Regions from separate parts of the Sporosarcina sp. SAFN-015 genome, predicted to be linked through region 2. Evidence: riboswitches for the same ligand, from Rfam matches in the RefSeq annotation. Region 2 holds a riboswitch; each other region holds the start of a gene.
What was found. Region 2 has a riboswitch for S-adenosylmethionine ahead of ACR65H_RS10450 (methionine ABC transporter ATP-binding protein). Riboswitches for the same ligand answer to the same signal wherever they lie in the genome.

Region 1 (4,187 bases), on a different contig from region 2:
CGGCCTTTTCTTTTGCTCCCCTGGTCAAGGAAGGATAGCGAATGATCTGACGGGGAAGCCGGATGCTTTTTCTGGTTTTGCGACGATGTTGAAAATGATGGCTCCTGTAGCAGGCAGCTTATCTAAATTGGTCATCAATTCAATCTGATATGTGTCTTGGTCAAGGACATAATATTCGCCCTCCAATTTTCCTTTCTTGCGGAAGTCCGCAGCAGAGTCGGTATCGTATGTTTCGTGGCCGACCGCTTTTACGCTGCGCTCTTCGAAAAGGAATTTCAATGCGTCCAATCCCCAGCCGGGAATTCGGTTGTTGCCATCTTCGTCCTTATTGTTAAACGCCTTGTGATCAGGCCAACGTTTACTCCAATCTGTGCGCAATGCTACGAATGTGCCTTCACCGATTTTTCCGTGAACCGCTTCAAAGTCTAAGATGTCCTGGATTCCAAATGTGAAATCATTGTCAGCTTCGGCTTCCTTCGATTTATCGATGACGACTAGCGGCAGGACCAGCTCATGCAACTCCAACTGGTCCAAATACCGTGTGTCGCGGACGAAGTGAATAGGGGCGTCGATATGAGTTCCATACTGCCCTGGGAATGAAAACTTTTGTGCAAAGAAGCCATCATCATGGGTGAAAAGCGTTTCGAATTTGGCGTCGTCAAACATGAAGAAGTGGGGTGAATCCGGACCGAATGTATGGGTCAAATCCACCCACTCTTTGCTTTTCAATAATTGAAGTGCTGCTTGAATTTCATTCACTGTTTCAACTGACATTAGAATCACTCTCTTTCCCCTATTGTTATTTTTGCCCGACAGCCGTCGTTTCAGCAGCGATGGCAATGGCTTGCTTAAGATCGGCAATTAAATCCTCTGCCTCTTCCAATCCTACCGAGAAGCGCAATAGTCGTTTATCGACGCCGCGTTTTTCACGCTCTTCCTCAGGAATATCCGCATGAGTTTGCGTCGTTGGATACGTGATCAAGCTCTCGACTCCTCCGAGACTTTCGGCAAATGTGATCAAGCGTAGGTTTTGCAAGAACGGATCGACCCAATCACTCTTGCACAGCCTGAATGAAATCATCCCGCCTTTACCTGCATAGAGCACATCATCGATAAGCGGTTCGTTTTCCAAATAGGAGACAAGCTCTTTCGCATTCGCATCATGTTGTTTCATTCGTACATGCAAAGTTTTCAAACCGCGGATGACAAGCCATGAATCGAACGGAGAAAGCGTTGCGCCAATCGCATTGTGGTTGTCGCCTAAACGTTTGCACAACTCTTCTCCTTTGGCGACGACGAGTCCGGCAAGCACGTCATTATGGCCTCCAATATATTTCGTTGCACTATGGATGACGATATCCGCACCGAGCTCGATTGGACGTTGGTAATATGGCGTCAAAAACGTATTGTCGACGATGACTAGCAAGCCGTGCTTTCTTGCAAGCTCTACATATTGTTCGATATCGATTTCAAGCATGAGCGGGTTTGTCGGTGTTTCGATGAAAATCGCTTTCGTGTTTTCAGTGATTAGCTTTTCCGTTTCCTTGACGTTTTCAAAAGATGAATAAGAGGTCCGGATGTTGTACAAGTCCGAGTATTGGTCGAATAAACGGAATGTGCCCCCATATAGGTCGTCGGGAGCAATTAGCTCATCTCCGGATTTGAATAGGGACATGACGAGCTGGATCGCCGCCATGCCCGAGCTGCATGCATATCCACGGTCACCGTTTTCAAGATTGGCGATGCCTTCTTCGAGAATCGTCCGAGTCGGATTTTTTGTGCGTGTATAGTCGTAGCCGGTAGAAAGCCCCAATCCGTCATGCTTGTACGCTGTCGAAAAATGAAGTGGAGGATTGACCGCTCCAGTTCTCGGGTCGCTCTGATTTCCTAGTTGTACCAATCTCGTGTTGATGCTCTGCTTTGTCAAGTTGTCCATCTCCTTTGTCTATTAAAAAAAGAGGCCTCTCTAAATAAGAAGAGGGCCTCCAACGATAGTTGAAATCAATCTTCTTATCTTCAAGACGTTCTACGCCTTTTGGAATTAGCACCATACCAAAATCGGGCTGGTTGCTGAGACTTCATCGGGCCAATCCCTCCGTCTCTCGTGATAAGAATCAAAATATAGTATTGTTAGAAAAAAGATTTATCTAAAGTTATCATGCTTCCCAAAAGATTGCAAGAAGTTTCGGAAATGAATGTCCATTGACGTTTGCTATAATGATGGGTGGTGGATAAATGAGAAGGAGGATTTCCAATGGCGTGGCTTTATGTTTTATTGGCAGCAATCGTTGAAATCTTTTGGGTGATTGGACTTCGTTATTCCGATAATGCACTCGAATGGGCGGGAACCGTCGTTGCCATCATCATTAGTTTTTATGCAATTATTAAAGCGTGCGAGAAGCTGCCGTCTGGGACGGTGTATGCGGTGTTTACCGGTTCCGGAGCGGCGGCAATTGTTCTTATAGACTTTCTGTTTTTCCATGCGGAGTTCTCTATTACAAAGTTAATTTTTATTGCGATTATTATCATAGGTGTGATCGGGATCAAAATGACAACGGTCGAATCTGAAGAGTCGGAAGGGGGCGATTGAAATGGCATGGGTATATTTGGTCCTAGCAAGTTTCGGGGAAATCTTTGGCGTCATGGCCATCAATCTGTATTTGCAGAAAAGATCGTTGCCCCGCCTGCTGCTCATTGTCGGAACATTTTCGGTCGGATTTTGGTTTTTGTCACTCGCGATGCGCGATATTCCGATGGGAACGGCCTATGCGATTTGGACCGGACTCGGTGCGGCAGGTGCTGTGTTGATGGGCATTTTGTTTTTCAAGGAAGCGGCCGGATGGAAACGGATTTTATTCCTTTGTTTGATCATCGGAGGAGCGGTCGGGTTGAAAGTATTTGGATGAAACGCGTATGTTAATTTCAATTGAATTAAGGGTAAATAGTGTATACTGTACCTATCAGAAGAATTCGGAAGAAGGAGATTTGGCATGAGTTCGAAATACGCAGATGACAGTTTGGCATTACATACAGATCTTTATCAAATTAACATGATGGAATCGTATTGGGCGGATGGCATCCATGAACGGAAAGCGGTTTTTGAGCTATACTTTAGAAATTTACCGTTTGGAAATGGTTATGCAATCTTTGCAGGGCTTGAACGGATCCTTGATTTTTTGAAGGGATTCCATTTTAGTGAAAGCGATTTGACCTATTTAAGGGAAGAGCTTGGCTACCAGGATGATTTTCTTGATTATTTGAAAGAAATGCGTTTCACTGGCGATGTTTATTCGATGAAGGAAGGGGAACTTGTATTTGCAAACGAACCGATTCTTCGCGTGGAATCGACATTGGCGGAAGCTCAGCTGATCGAAACTGCGTTACTCAATATCGTTAATTTCCAAACACTCATCGCAACGAAGGCTAGTCGTATTAAGCAAGTCGTCAAAGATGAAGTTGTCATGGAGTTCGGGAGCAGGCGCGCCCATGAAATGGATGCAGCGGTTTGGGGAGCACGAGCAGCTGTCATCGGAGGAGTGGAGGCGACAAGCAATGTCCGTGCAGGAAAACGTTTTGGGATTCCGGTTGCTGGCACACATGCCCACTCTTTAGTACAAGCGTACCGGAGTGAATATGAAGCATTCCATTCGTACGCGAGACGTCATAAGGACTGCGTATTCCTCGTCGATACGTATAATACTTTGAAAATCGGCATCCCGACAGCAATTCAAGTCGCGAAAGAGCTCGGTGATAAGATCAATTTCGTCGGTATCCGACTCGATAGCGGGGATATCGCTTTCCTCTCGAAAGAAGCTAGGCGCATGCTCGATGCTGCTGGTTTCGAAGATGCGAAAATTGTTGTGTCGAACGATTTGGACGAGTACACGATCTTGAACTTGAAAGCGCAAGGAGCGAAAGTAGATGTTTGGGGCATCGGCACAAAGCTGATCACGGCTTATGACCAACCTGCTCTTGGGGCGGTCTATAAAATTGTCTCCATCGAGAATGATAATGGTGAAATGGAAGATACAATCAAGATTTCATCCAATGTCGAGAAAGTGACAACGCCTGGTCAGAAAAAGCTTTATCGCATTATTGATCGTGAGAATGGCAAAGCGGAAGGCGATTACATTACGATGCACGACGAAGACCCGACAGTTGAAAAAAGGATTAAAATGTTCCATCCT
Region 2 (4,187 bases):
CCATGATCCGAAACCGAGTTGCTCATAAGGATCGTCGCACCTTCAGGCAATTCATTTAACGATTTATATTTTTTTGAATAAACACCCATTGGTTCGATGTGGATTCCTCCCGCGTTGACAAAGTCATAGCCGAAATCAGCAATTTGACTTTCCAAGTAAGGGATCGTTTGGAAATAGTTCGCATCCAATAGTCCTGATTCCAAGTCTTTATTCGGCAAAATATAATCTTGGTATGTTTCGATTTCCAAGTCAAAGCCTTTTTCCTTCAACAACGGCTTCACTTTTTCCAAAATGACGGCATGCGGCGTGTTGGAAGCGCCGACGACGATTTTAGTCTTCTCTTCCTTCCCACCTGCACTGTTGCTGTTTGCGCCTTCTTCTTTATCTTTCGTTCCGCATGCTGCTAATGCGAGCACAAGAACCGTTAATAATAATGCGGTTAAAATCTTTTTCATCATGTTCTCTCCATTCTTAGTTGGTTTATATAATTAACAGGTACTTCCTGTAAATTATCGTTTGTCCAATTTCCTCACTGCAAAATCGCCGATAATTTGAATCGCAAATACAATAATCAGAATAATAATAGTTGCAACAACCATCACGTCAGAGCGGCTTCGCTGGAATCCTTCATAATACGCGAGGTTCCCGAGTCCGCCTGCTCCTATGACTCCAGCCATTGCTGTATATCCGACAAGCGCAATCGCCGTTACCGTAATTCCCGAAATAAGAGCGGGCATTGATTCGGGCAGCAACACTTTAAAGATGATCGTACTTGTTTTTGCACCCATCGATCTTGCTGCCTCGACTACACCTTTATCAATTTCACGCAATCCGATCATGACCATTCGCGCATAAAATGGTGCAGCCCCGATGACAAGCGCAGGTATTGCAGCTTCTGGACCGCGTATTGATCCGACCAACAATGTCGTAAACGGGATAAGCAAAATAATCAAAATGATAAATGGAATAGAACGAAAAATATTAACAAATGCTCCCGTCACGCCATACACCAATCTATTTTTCCATAATTGCCCCGGACTTGATAAGAATAGAAGAACGCCAAGTGCTAGTCCGAAAACAAATGTATATAAAGTAGAAAGCCCAGTCATATATAACGTTTCAAGAGTTGCTTCCCACATTTTTTCCCAATCTACATTTGGAAATAACTCTTCAATCATTGCCGATCACCTCTGTCTGTACACCTAGCTCATGGAGATAGGCAATCGCCTGATCAACATCATCTTCATTGCCAAGAAGCTGTAATATAAGCGAGCCATAAGCGCCGCCTTTTGTATGGGATATGTTCCCTTGGACGATATTTACATCAATGTCGTATTTTCGAATCAAACTTGCCAACACAGGATGCTCAGTCTTCTCTCCGACAAATGCGAGTTTGATGAGCGTTCCTCCTGGTATATGCGCAAGAACCTGTTCAGTTCCCGCAGGTTCCGTCACTTGGGAAACAAAGCGCTTTGTAATCGGTGCTTGCGGTGATTGGAATACTTCAAGTACGGGACCGATTTCCACCACTTTTCCTGCTTCCATGACCGCCACGCGATGACAGATTTTCCGGATGACATGCATTTCATGTGTGATCAAAACAATTGTTAGCCCAAGCCGTTCATTAATACTTGTTAGAAGATCAAGGATAGCATCTGTCGTTTCCGGGTCTAACGCAGAAGTCGCTTCATCACAAAGCAGCACTTCTGGATCGTTCGCCAACGCCCTTGCGATACCGACACGTTGCTTTTGACCGCCGGACAGTTCCGATGGATAAGCATTTTCTCTGCCGCTCAGACCGACAAGCTCGATCAGTTCTGCCACTTTTCGTTCCCGATCCGCTTTCTTCACTCCGGCGATTTCAAGCGGAAAAGCTATATTCTGTTTAACAGTCCGGGACCAGAGCAAGTTGAAATGTTGAAAGATCATGCTGATTTTTTGTCTTGCTTCCCGAAGCTCTTTACCTGTGAATGCCGATATTTCACGATTTCCAATTTTGATTGTTCCCGTTGTTGGTGTCTCAAGACCATTCAATAAGCGGATCAATGTACTTTTCCCAGCACCACTATAACCGATGATGCCGAAGATCTCTCCCTCATCAATCGTCAAGGAGACGTCATCTACCGCCAAGATTTGATCGTTCGTTGCACCAAAACTTTTCTTAACGTCTTTTAATTGAATCATCATTATCACCTCTACTACTATCTTGTCCAAAATAAAAACCTTTCTGCAGACAAGCAGAAAGGCTACAACGTTTTATAAATAAACGTCCATCCGATCTCTCATCTCTCAAAGCAAACGCTTTGTGTGACTTGGCACCATTTCACTTTCGTGACGGTTGCCGGGCTTCATAGGGCACTTCCCTCCACCTCTCTTTATAAGAGCGACATATTCAGTTAAAGTTAATAGATATACTTATATCATGTCTGTCGGCAGAATGTCAACCTATCTTTTCGAGAAGATGCGGAATGGAATGGAACGCATAGATTTTATGTACTAATTGTCCATCCTTCTGAATTAGTAAACAAGGGACACTTTCAATTTCATAATCGACAGCGAGTTTTTCTACATAATTCATGTCCGCTTTCCCAATGGGCAAGTCAGGTTTCATGGCGGCAATGACTTCAATCATCTTGGAAGCAATTGCACATGTTCCGCACATTGGTGTATATAAATAAAAAATCGATTTTGGAAAATCGACTTTGCTCTTTTCCCATTGTTCACGTGTCCAGTTTTCAATATTGGCCACTATTTATCACCTTCAAAGTAAGAATTCGGAATGCACTTCAAAATTCGCGGCTAGTAGGACGGCTGCAAGCACACGGTATGGAGTCGTTTCAACTTCGCGGTAAGTCCGTTCCGTATAAAGGTGTATCGCTTCAGGAAAATACCTTTTGAATAAAGCTCGGATCTTATCCCCTGACTCATCAGCGTCTAGAAAAACAAACATTTCAAACTCTTCATAAGGCGTTAGCATCTCTTCGATCCGATACGGACTGACTGTCCCGTTCGTGCAAATGATTTCAACCGGTTCTGCAAGCACCTTTTGCAATCTTTTCCGGTCCGATCCACCTTCAACGATCAAGACTTTTTGACTGTCCATCTGCCCGCCTCCTTAAAGGATACCCATATGCACAGAATTAATTGTTTGGTTTCCATTGAAAAAAGCGCCGGAGTCATAGATCCAGGCGCTACTTTTACGATTACTCGCCGACAGTCATTTTTTCGTAGTCTTCAGCTGACATAAGTGCATCAAGCTCAGATTCATCCGAAGCTTCTACAACAACCATCCAAGCACCTTCATATGGAGATTCATTCACCAATTCAGGGCTGTCTTCCAATTCTTCGTTTACTTCAACTACTTTACCGCTGATAGGAGCGTATAGTTCGGATACTGTTTTCACCGATTCAACACTACCGAACGGCTCGTCCGCTTTCAACTCATCTCCAACTTGTGGCAATTCAACGAATACGATATCGCCAAGTTCGGATTGTGCAAAATGTGTAATACCGATACGATACTTTCCGCTTTCATCTTTTACCCACTCGTGTTCTTCTGAATAACGCAAGTCTTTAGGTGTGCTCATCCCATAACCCTCCATAAGTAAACATTTATTGATTCACATTCAATTTTGACATATTCCGAAGCTAAAGACAAGAAGGTATATTATGCTCCCCATACTTCTTGGTACTCATCTTCCTTAAAGCCGACAGTCACTTTTGAGCCGTCTGTTACAATCGGTCTTTTCATGAGCATGCCATCTGTAGCGAGCAAGCTCATTTTTTCATCATCCGTCATTTCTGGGAGCTTGTCCTTCAAGTTCAAATCACGGTATTTCATTCCGCTCACGTTGAAGAACTTCTTAATATCAAGACCTGAATTCGCGATCATTTCCTTCAGTTGCTCTTTTGTCGGCGGGTTTTCAGCGATGTTGATGTCCTCGAATTCAAGCCCGGCGTTTTCCAACCATTTTTTCGCTTTCCTGCAAGTCCCGCATTTCGGATATCCGTAATAAGTCATAGCCATTTCGCAACACCTCCATTTTTCTCAAGTATAACAGAGAAACCGCCCAGGTATAAAATAACCTGGGCGGTGTACGATCAAACGATGTATTTTTCAGCATCGATCAATTTGACGGATGCTTCACGTTTTTTCGCGATAATATTATACGGATTCGAACGTGTCA
Region 3 (4,187 bases), on a different contig from region 2:
GCAGGGAATAGGATGTGAAGCGCATCCGCAGGTATTTTGTGTAAATAGTCCAACGGGTGGACGAGTACTTCCATGAATAATGCTGCTGTCTCGATTTGAGGATTGATTCGCTTGACGAGCTGGATGGCAGTGTGGTCAAAAGATGAAATGATAACGCGGGATTCCAGTTGCCTTTCCTCAATTAATTCAAGCACTTTTTGAACCATTCCTTCATAAGGAAAAATATCCGATTTCAACTCGATATTTAGTTTATGATCTGTCGAATCGAATATATCGAGAACTTCCTTCAATGTTGGGATTGTTTCACCGTGGAATTCGGGTGCAAACCAGCTGCCGAAGTCATATGATTTCAATTCTGCCAAGGACATATCTTTCACATAGCTTGTTCCATTTGAAGTACGGTCAATTGTTTCATCATGGATGACGACGAGTTCACCATCCGCTGCCATATGTACATCGAATTCAACGCCAAAAACAGGGAGACGTGCAGCTTCCTTGAATGCGGCAATCGTATTTTCCGGATAGTTTCCGGATGCGCCTCTATGTGCAATAATCTTCATTTAGCTTCCTCCGTTTTCATAGATCGGATCATTTTTCCCGCAGCAAAAGGGCCACGGTACTTTACCGTTGCCCTCTCATTTGGAACTAGTCAATCCCAAGTTTTATTTGCTTCGATTTCTTTTTTCAATATTTCCGCTCCTTTAGGACTTATATACATGCCATTTGAAAGTTTTGTATTTTCGGGGGTGATTTCTCCGGTTACGATGCATGCCGCATCCACCACATATTTTCGAAGAATGATCATATCATCGTCAACAAAGATTTCCATTGGTGCTCCTTTTTCGAGCTTCAATGTATTTCTTAATTCTTTTGGAATCACGATTCGGCCAAGATGGTCGACTTTCCTGACAATACCTAAACTTCGCATAGTATCCTCCCTGACTTATGTTTTTTTTTTACTATTGTCTACAATTATACCAGTTAATTAGAAAAATACAAAAAAATGAATATACTTTCATTTAGTCTCCTATTCTCTCTATTCCTTTTATCTATGCTTTAAAACGTTTCTGAACAACGTTTTTTCTGATAGAATAGTTAAGTCTTTTAAGAAAGGAGAACAATTATGTCATTATTTCATAGGAAGTCGGTAGTTTTCGACTATGTTCAAATCATTATCGGAGCGACATTGGTCGGTCTTTCATTCAATATATTTTTATTGCCATCGCGCATAGCGGCGGGCGGCATTTCTGGTGTCAGTACGATCCTCTATGAATTATTCGGCTATAATCCTGCGTACGTTCAATGGCTTATTAATATTCCACTTATCGTGTTGGGACTATTGCTTGCAGGGAAGGAATTCAGTACAAAGACAATCGTAGGTACTTTTTTTGTTCCATTCGTCATCTATTTGACGCATGGTCTCCATTTACACGTTGATAACCCGCTTCTTAGTTCCATCTATGGGGGCATAATGCTCGGGATTGGACTTGGGATTGTGTATAGAGGGAATGGTTCCACAGGCGGCACAGCTTTGATAGCCCAACTCCTAAAAAAGTATACCGGTATTTCAAGCGGCTTTTCCCAATTGATCGTGGATGGAATTGTCGTTGTCACTTCAGCTTTTGTTTTCAATTTTGAACTTGCTTTATACGCCCTTATGTCGATTTACGTAACGAGCAAGGTAATAGACTTCGTACAGTTGCAAACTTCACCGATAAAACTTGTTCTCATCATTACGGAAAATGAAGAGAAAATCCAGTCGGTCATTCAAAATGAAATTGACCGGGGGTTGACGAAAGTGAAATCGACGGGAGGATATTCGAATAACGAGAAGACAATGATCTTCTGCGTCGTGGAACAGTCAGAAGCTGTCTATTTAAAAAAATTGCTTCAAACCGCTGAACCGTCATCATTTGTCATTTTCCTTAACGCTTCAGAAATATTAGGACTTGGTTTTTCAAAAGCGAAAATTCATCGATGATAAAAAATCAGTATACAATTCAAATAATGATGATATAATAGTTTCAATTGAATATTTCTTATCAAGAGAAGCTGAGGGATTTGGCCCGATGAAGCTTCAGCAACCTCTGCGTCTGCAGGAAGGTGCTACCTCCAACAAGATGTTACATCTTGAGAGATAAGAACGGAGAAGTTTTAAACGAATCCTCGTTCCTATCTAATGGAACGGGGTTTTTTAACGTCTAGGCTTCGGGCGCAATGCGCTTTTGAATAATAAGGGGGAGACGAAATGCCAATCAATATACCTGAACAATTGCCGGCACGTGAGCTGTTGAAAGAAGAGAGGATCTTCGTAATGGATGAAGGGCGGGCGACGACACAGGATATCCGTCCGTTAAATATTCTTATCTTGAACTTAATGCCGGAAAAAGAAAAAACAGAGCTTCAGTTGCTTCGACTGCTAGGCAATACGCCGCTGCAAGTGAATGTTACGTTTTTGAATACCGCTACGTATGAATCAAAAAATGTGAGCAAAAATCATTTGGATTCTTTTTATACGACATTCGAGCACGTCAAAAACAGACGTTATGACGGGCTAATTATTACAGGCGCGCCGATTGAGCATTTACCGTTCGAGGATGTCGTCTACTGGGATGAATTGAAACAGATTATGGATTGGTCCAAAACCAATGTCACTTCGACACTACATATTTGCTGGGGCGCTCAAGCTGCCCTTTATCACCATTATGGCATCAATAAATTTGAACTGCCGAAAAAACTATCGGGCATATATAGTCATCAACTGACCGATCCGACTGTTGAATTGACACGTGGCTTCAACGATGTTTTCACTGCTCCACATTCGCGGTATACGTCAGTGTCAATCGAGGAGATCGAGCAAGAGCAGGATCTTCAACTATTGGCGGTTTCAGAAGAAGCTGGCGCATTCATCATCCTATCAAAGGATTCCAGACAGATTATGATTACGGGTCATTTAGAATATGATGCATGCACACTTGGCGAAGAGTATGCGCGAGATTTGAAAAAAGGGATCGATATTGAAATCCCTGAAAACTATTTCCCGAATGACGACCCCAAAAAACAACCGTTAAATACATGGCGTTCCCATACACATCTTCTTTTCTCGAACTGGTTGAATTATTATGTGTACCAAGCGACACCGTTCGAATGGGAATAAAAATAAAATAGACTAACGCGAAGCACGAGTTTTGAATTTCGTGCTTCGTTTTTGTGTTTTATACATTTTTCGTCCGTATATTGTCCAAGTACTTTCACACACTAATTGTAGTGGAGGTGTGTACGATGATTTCGGAAGCTCTTGAAAGCATGCATTTTTGGGAAATGGTATCTCGAACTACATTTGCTTTTATAACACTTATGATTCTTGCCAGATTGATGGGGAAAAAACAGATTTCACAGCTTACATTTTTTCATTACGTCACTGGAATTACAATCGGCTCAATTGCGGCTGATATAGCTGCGCAATCGGAAACCCCTTTTCTGAATGGTGCGGTTGGTTTGATTTGGTGGGCATTGTTGACTGTTTTCGTGAACTATTTAACAATGAAATCGAAAAAAGCAAGGAAGCTTTTCGATGATTCACCAACTATCGTAATACACAGAGGAAAAATAAGTGAACAGGGGATGAAGAAAGCTCGCCTCACATTGAATGATCTTAATATGATGCTCCGCGAGCAAAGTATATTTACGGTCACGGACGTGAACTATGCTATTCTCGAAACGAATGGGCAATTAAGTGTCATGAAAAAAGCAAGCCAGGAAGCAGCTACCCGCAAAGATGTAAAAGCACCTGGCCAAGAGCCAAAGTATATACCAACAGAAATCATTTCAGACGGGAATTTGATCAAAGAAAATTTGACCGAGCTGAACTTAACAGAAGAATGGGTATATGAGCAACTAAAGAAAAATGGGATTGGTAAAGTGGAACAAGTATATTACGCTGAAATCACTGGCGACGGAAGCCTCCATATCGACATGCGTACAGAAGATAAAAAGTAAGTTACGATGCTAAAAAGGGGGCCGAATTTTACCGCCCCCAAATATTTAAGTAGACATTACGACAACTAATGCTACTTTTATGTTATAATGACTGACAGTCATTCATTCATTTAGTGGAGAGGTGGACGGCAATTGGATAAAAAAGAAAGAATTATAAAAGCGGCTATAGAAGTCTTTCGTAAGCAAGG
Region 4 (4,187 bases), on a different contig from region 2:
CTCTAAAAATAACTGGTTTTAATTTTATTCCACTATGTTGAACGATAAGTTTTTCATGGTATGTTCCTTTTCGGATATAAACAGTCGTTCCGGCTTCAGCTTCTAATGCTGCCTTTTCAAGTGTTCGAAACGGCTTTGACTTTGTCCCATCATTTTGATCATTTCCTTTTACGGAGACGTATAGTGCATTGTCCGTTTCGGGTGTACTGTCAGTTAAGACAAAAACCGCCATAATAGCAGCTACGACCAAGAGGACAATAATAATTTTCTTCATTTAATCCTCCCTCTTAGAATCAATCTGACGTATAAGTATATTCAAGCTAATGTATGATATAGAAGTCGCCGAGACCAGTAAAAAAGCGGAGGTGCCGTAAGAGTGTTCCTCAAACGGTCCTCCGCTTATCTATCTAGTGTCCTTTCATTAACCCCAAATCTCTTTTGACAATTCTACAATAAACTTCAACTTCTCCCACTGCTCTTCCTCTGTCAACTTATTTCCATGATGCGTTGAAGCGAATCCGCATTGTGGGCTTAAGCAAATTTGTTCAAGTGGTACAAATTTCGTCGCTTCTTCAATCCGCGATTTAACCAACTCTTTATCTTCAAGTTCCCCACTCTTAGATGTAATTACACCCAAAACGACCTTTGCCCCGCCATTGTTAATATATTGAAGTGGCTCAAAGCCGCCTGAGCGATAATCGTCATATTCCAAGAAGAATCCACCCACTTTTTCTTTTGCCAAAAATCTTTCAGCAATTATATCGTAACTGCCTTCAAAAGCCCAGTTGGATCGGTAATTTCCTCGGCATAAATGAGTTGTCACAAACAGGTCTTCAGGTTTCCCATCCAACACTCCATTGACCACACGAAGCGCTAAGTCAATTAAATATTCTCTTGAATATTTGCCGTCATTAAATGGAATATCCGGTGAAGAAAGGCCGGCAATATACACATCATCCAATTGTAAATAGCGGACGCCTGCCTCATAGAAAGCTTTTATTGCATCACGATATGTCTGGATAATATCTTTTGCATAGTCTTCAATATCCGGGTATATATTTTCATCTCTTATTCCGATATTAAACAATTGATTTGGACTTGGAATTGTTTGTTTGGCAACTGCACGTCCGTTAACAATTCCATTAAACTCTATGAAATCTTTAATATGCGGATGGTCAGGATTAAATGAAATTTTACCGATGTTACGAATATTATAGCGCTCCGTTTCTTCATCGCCGCTAAAAATATAGCCTTGTTCCGGTACATATCCTTCAATTCCGTTTAAATGCTCAAGGAAATCCGTATGCCAAAAACGACGCCTGAACTCTCCGTCCGTCACAAGTTCTAACCCAGCTTCAATCTGTTTATCAACGATTCTAGTTATTTCCGCTGTTTCTACGTTGCGAAGCTGCTCAGCTGTAATTTCTCTCTCTGCAAATAATCTTCTTGCTTCATGCAGGTTTTCCGGTCTTAATAAACTCCCTACGTGATCCGCCCTAAATGGTGCTGCTTTCGTAACTGTTTTTGTCATTGCTAAATTCCCCATTTCTTATTTTTTCTTAATAAGGAAAAAACCCTTCTCATATATAAGAAGAGTTCAGCAATAGTCGGCGTCCACTCTTCTTATCTCCAAGCTTTTCGCTACTGGAATTAGCACAGTTCTTTACAAGTCTGTTGCTGAGGCTTCATAGGGCCAGTCCCTTCACCTCTCTGGATAAGAAAGTCGCTTATTAAGTTATTCACCACTTTATATGTGAGTGGATTGAATGTCAAGTATATTTAGATATTTTTTAGTTTTATATATTTCTTATCGCCATCCGCTGATCCGGTCCGCTTTTTTTACAAATGCTGCGGACAAGGCATTCATTCGCGCCCGCAGCAGGTTTTTTCTTCCCTCGATCGTTCGTGTATAAATAAGTTCGCAATCCCCTATGCGCTTTTCACATTCTGCATGGAGAAATTGGGCATATTCTTTTTTCCTAGCAATTTCATAAGGAATGGCATGGACGTCTTTTCGTTTCAGCAAGCTGCCTGTACGGCGGATGATGAGATATCTAGGATTCTCAATCGGTGCAATGAACTCTTGCAAGGCGCCCATAAACACGTTCTTCTCATGTGTCGTCCCTTCCGTAAGCCAGCATGTATAGGCACCCATTCGGTCCTCGGTCACATGGATCATACCTTCCGTGTAAGGCGTGTGCACGGCTTTGGCATGATGGAGTGACAAGTAGATCGCCTTTCCGATTTCCGCCATGCTGGATTCGACAGAAGGATGCTTCATGTATAATCTCACAACCTTGAGAACAGATGGAAGACCGAATGCCATCCCTACAATCAACCCTAGCCATAACCCGCCCCCAACCGGAACGTCCCGAAAATTCATAAAAAATCGAACCGCATCAAACATCTCCCCTACAAGTGTGAAACCGGCTATGTAGGACAAGGCTTTCAATGAATGAGGCAAATAAAAAGGCCGGGGCAACGAACGTCTTTCAGTACTAAGTTCCTCCTCCATTTTCCGTCCCTTGTCAATGGCGCGCTGCCATCTTTCAAATAAACGATCTCGTTCCGATGCTCTCTCGTAAGTCCGTTCGTTCAGCATCTTGATTATTCGTGGCGTATAGGGTGATTCTTCAAGATTCAGCCTCGACAGCCCTGTCTCAATCAGGTCCTCTTTCTCACTCACCCCAACAAGTGATCGGAAACGGCGGGTCAGTAATGCATAATCATGCCCCGGGTCTGCCACGTCACGATCCACACATACGAGATGCCAGATGGATGAGGTCTTGCTGGGATTATTCCTATCCACCCGGATGGCTCTTCCACGCATCTGATTTGATTGCATGAACGAGCCGACATAGGAAGCGATGATCAGTGAGTTGATACACGGCGCATCCCATCCCTCCCCGAGCAAGGCCGCTGTTCCGATTAAGACTTGAAGGTCACCTGATGTAAACACCTCTGTCAGGACGGCAACCATCTTTTGCCGATTTCCGGCTGTCAAATCGGCACGGATATACGAAGCATCATGCGCTAACGCTTTCCACTCAATCTCAATTCCCTGGCGTTTTGAAACTTCCTGTGCAAGCCTTTGTTCGCTTTTCGGCAGAATGACAAGTGAACCTGTCAGAATTCCTGCTTTCACATGAAGGCCAGCCTCCCGCCGGATTTTCTCAAAGATGGGCACAACGCCAATGCGTCGAAGTGGCAATTCATCAACTGAACTAGCGGGCAAATCCTCAAGATGGATGTAATCGGTCAAGATGACCATTCGCAGTTTCTCTTGCAGTAGCTGTTTCTCCCATTTCACAATCTCACAAATGCCCGCTAGTTTGGAGATACTATGAGTAAGCTTTCGATTCATTTTTGCCGTGGAAAGCAGCTTGACGCTTCTTCGCTCGATTGCTCCTATTTGCGATAGCTGGAATTTAATCCGCTTCCGCAAATTGTCTGTATCCGTCACCCTTTCATCAGAAAACAAAATTCCCGTTAACAGTTCTTCAAGCCATTCGTATGTAAACGGTGGCAGTGTGTGCTCGGGCATTCCCAAAATAGACATTGCTTCTTTGCAGTGTTCACTGCCCACCTGCTTAAGGAAAATTAACATGCTTGAAAAATAGGCGGGCTGATCAAGTATTTCTTTTATGTATTCTCTGGAATCTTTCATCCACGGATGGTTTTCAAGCAGTTGCTGTAGATATCCATCGGCAAAAAGTTCCTGGACGAATTGATCCGCCTCTTCTCGAAAGTGAAGAATCATTTTCAGCTCTTCCCCTTCAGGAGACGAGAAGTGGACATAATCCTGGTGCGGACAGAGCTCTCTCTCCTTTACCAGTTCAGGGACACTTATCTCAAGATCGATTGGCCCGCATAGTTCCACATACCGCTCCCATTCCAGAGCGGACACGTCGAATGGCGGTGTAGCCGTCAAGGCCACTACATGGATATCTTGTAGAGAATTCCGGAGAGTCATCATCGACTTCCACCAAGCCGTGCGTAAATGATGCGCTTCATCCAAAATAAGTGTGCCGAAGCCGAACTCAGCAAGACTCCGTCGGATGCCGGCTTTATCCGATTTCACAGCTTCCTGATTTGATTCAAGTTCCTGATCATCTCCGGTTTCCTCTTCAATATCCTCGGAATTATCGGTTTCTTGATAGGCGCCATGCAGCGCCTGATAGGTCGTC

Region 1: another riboswitch for S-adenosylmethionine. It lies ahead of ACR65H_RS13675 (methionine biosynthesis PLP-dependent protein); the one in region 2 lies ahead of ACR65H_RS10450 (methionine ABC transporter ATP-binding protein).
Region 3: another riboswitch for S-adenosylmethionine. It lies ahead of metA (homoserine O-acetyltransferase MetA); the one in region 2 lies ahead of ACR65H_RS10450 (methionine ABC transporter ATP-binding protein).
Region 4: another riboswitch for S-adenosylmethionine. It lies ahead of ACR65H_RS17915 (5-methyltetrahydropteroyltriglutamate--homocysteine S-methyltransferase); the one in region 2 lies ahead of ACR65H_RS10450 (methionine ABC transporter ATP-binding protein).

What each region holds. Positions count from the first base shown of each region.
Region 1 covers NZ_JBPFDR010000007.1:186,390-190,576, forward strand. Annotated here, with positions in the region: gene ACR65H_RS13670 (cyclase family protein) at 25-774, opposite strand; gene ACR65H_RS13675 (methionine biosynthesis PLP-dependent protein) at 800-1,936, opposite strand; SAM riboswitch class I at 2,008-2,114, opposite strand; gene ACR65H_RS13680 (DMT family transporter) at 2,255-2,590, shown strand; gene ACR65H_RS13685 (DMT family transporter) at 2,592-2,906, shown strand; gene ACR65H_RS13690 (nicotinate phosphoribosyltransferase) at 2,991-4,187, shown strand, end outside.
Region 2 covers NZ_JBPFDR010000005.1:55,913-60,099, forward strand. Annotated here, with positions in the region: gene ACR65H_RS10440 (MetQ/NlpA family ABC transporter substrate-binding protein) at 1-455, opposite strand, end outside; gene ACR65H_RS10445 (methionine ABC transporter permease) at 510-1,178, opposite strand; gene ACR65H_RS10450 (methionine ABC transporter ATP-binding protein) at 1,171-2,184, opposite strand; SAM riboswitch class I at 2,280-2,384, opposite strand; gene ACR65H_RS10455 (thioredoxin family protein) at 2,441-2,749, opposite strand; gene ACR65H_RS10460 (toprim domain-containing protein) at 2,762-3,103, opposite strand; gene gcvH (glycine cleavage system protein GcvH) at 3,204-3,587, opposite strand; gene ACR65H_RS10470 (arsenate reductase family protein) at 3,668-4,027, opposite strand; gene ACR65H_RS10475 (acyl-CoA dehydrogenase FadE) at 4,102-4,187, opposite strand, start outside.
Region 3 covers NZ_JBPFDR010000004.1:34,842-39,028, reverse strand. Annotated here, with positions in the region: gene ACR65H_RS08345 (glycerophosphodiester phosphodiesterase) at 1-560, opposite strand, end outside; gene ACR65H_RS08340 (AbrB/MazE/SpoVT family DNA-binding domain-containing protein) at 650-928, opposite strand; gene ACR65H_RS08335 (YitT family protein) at 1,124-1,981, shown strand; SAM riboswitch class I at 2,037-2,144, shown strand; gene metA (homoserine O-acetyltransferase MetA) at 2,249-3,157, shown strand; gene ACR65H_RS08325 (YetF domain-containing protein) at 3,283-3,999, shown strand; gene ACR65H_RS08320 (TetR/AcrR family transcriptional regulator) at 4,132-4,187, shown strand, end outside.
Region 4 covers NZ_JBPFDR010000015.1:16,308-20,494, reverse strand. Annotated here, with positions in the region: gene ACR65H_RS17920 (right-handed parallel beta-helix repeat-containing protein) at 1-274, opposite strand, end outside; gene ACR65H_RS17915 (5-methyltetrahydropteroyltriglutamate--homocysteine S-methyltransferase) at 422-1,531, opposite strand; SAM riboswitch class I at 1,621-1,721, opposite strand; gene ACR65H_RS17910 (DEAD/DEAH box helicase family protein) at 1,808-4,187, opposite strand, start outside.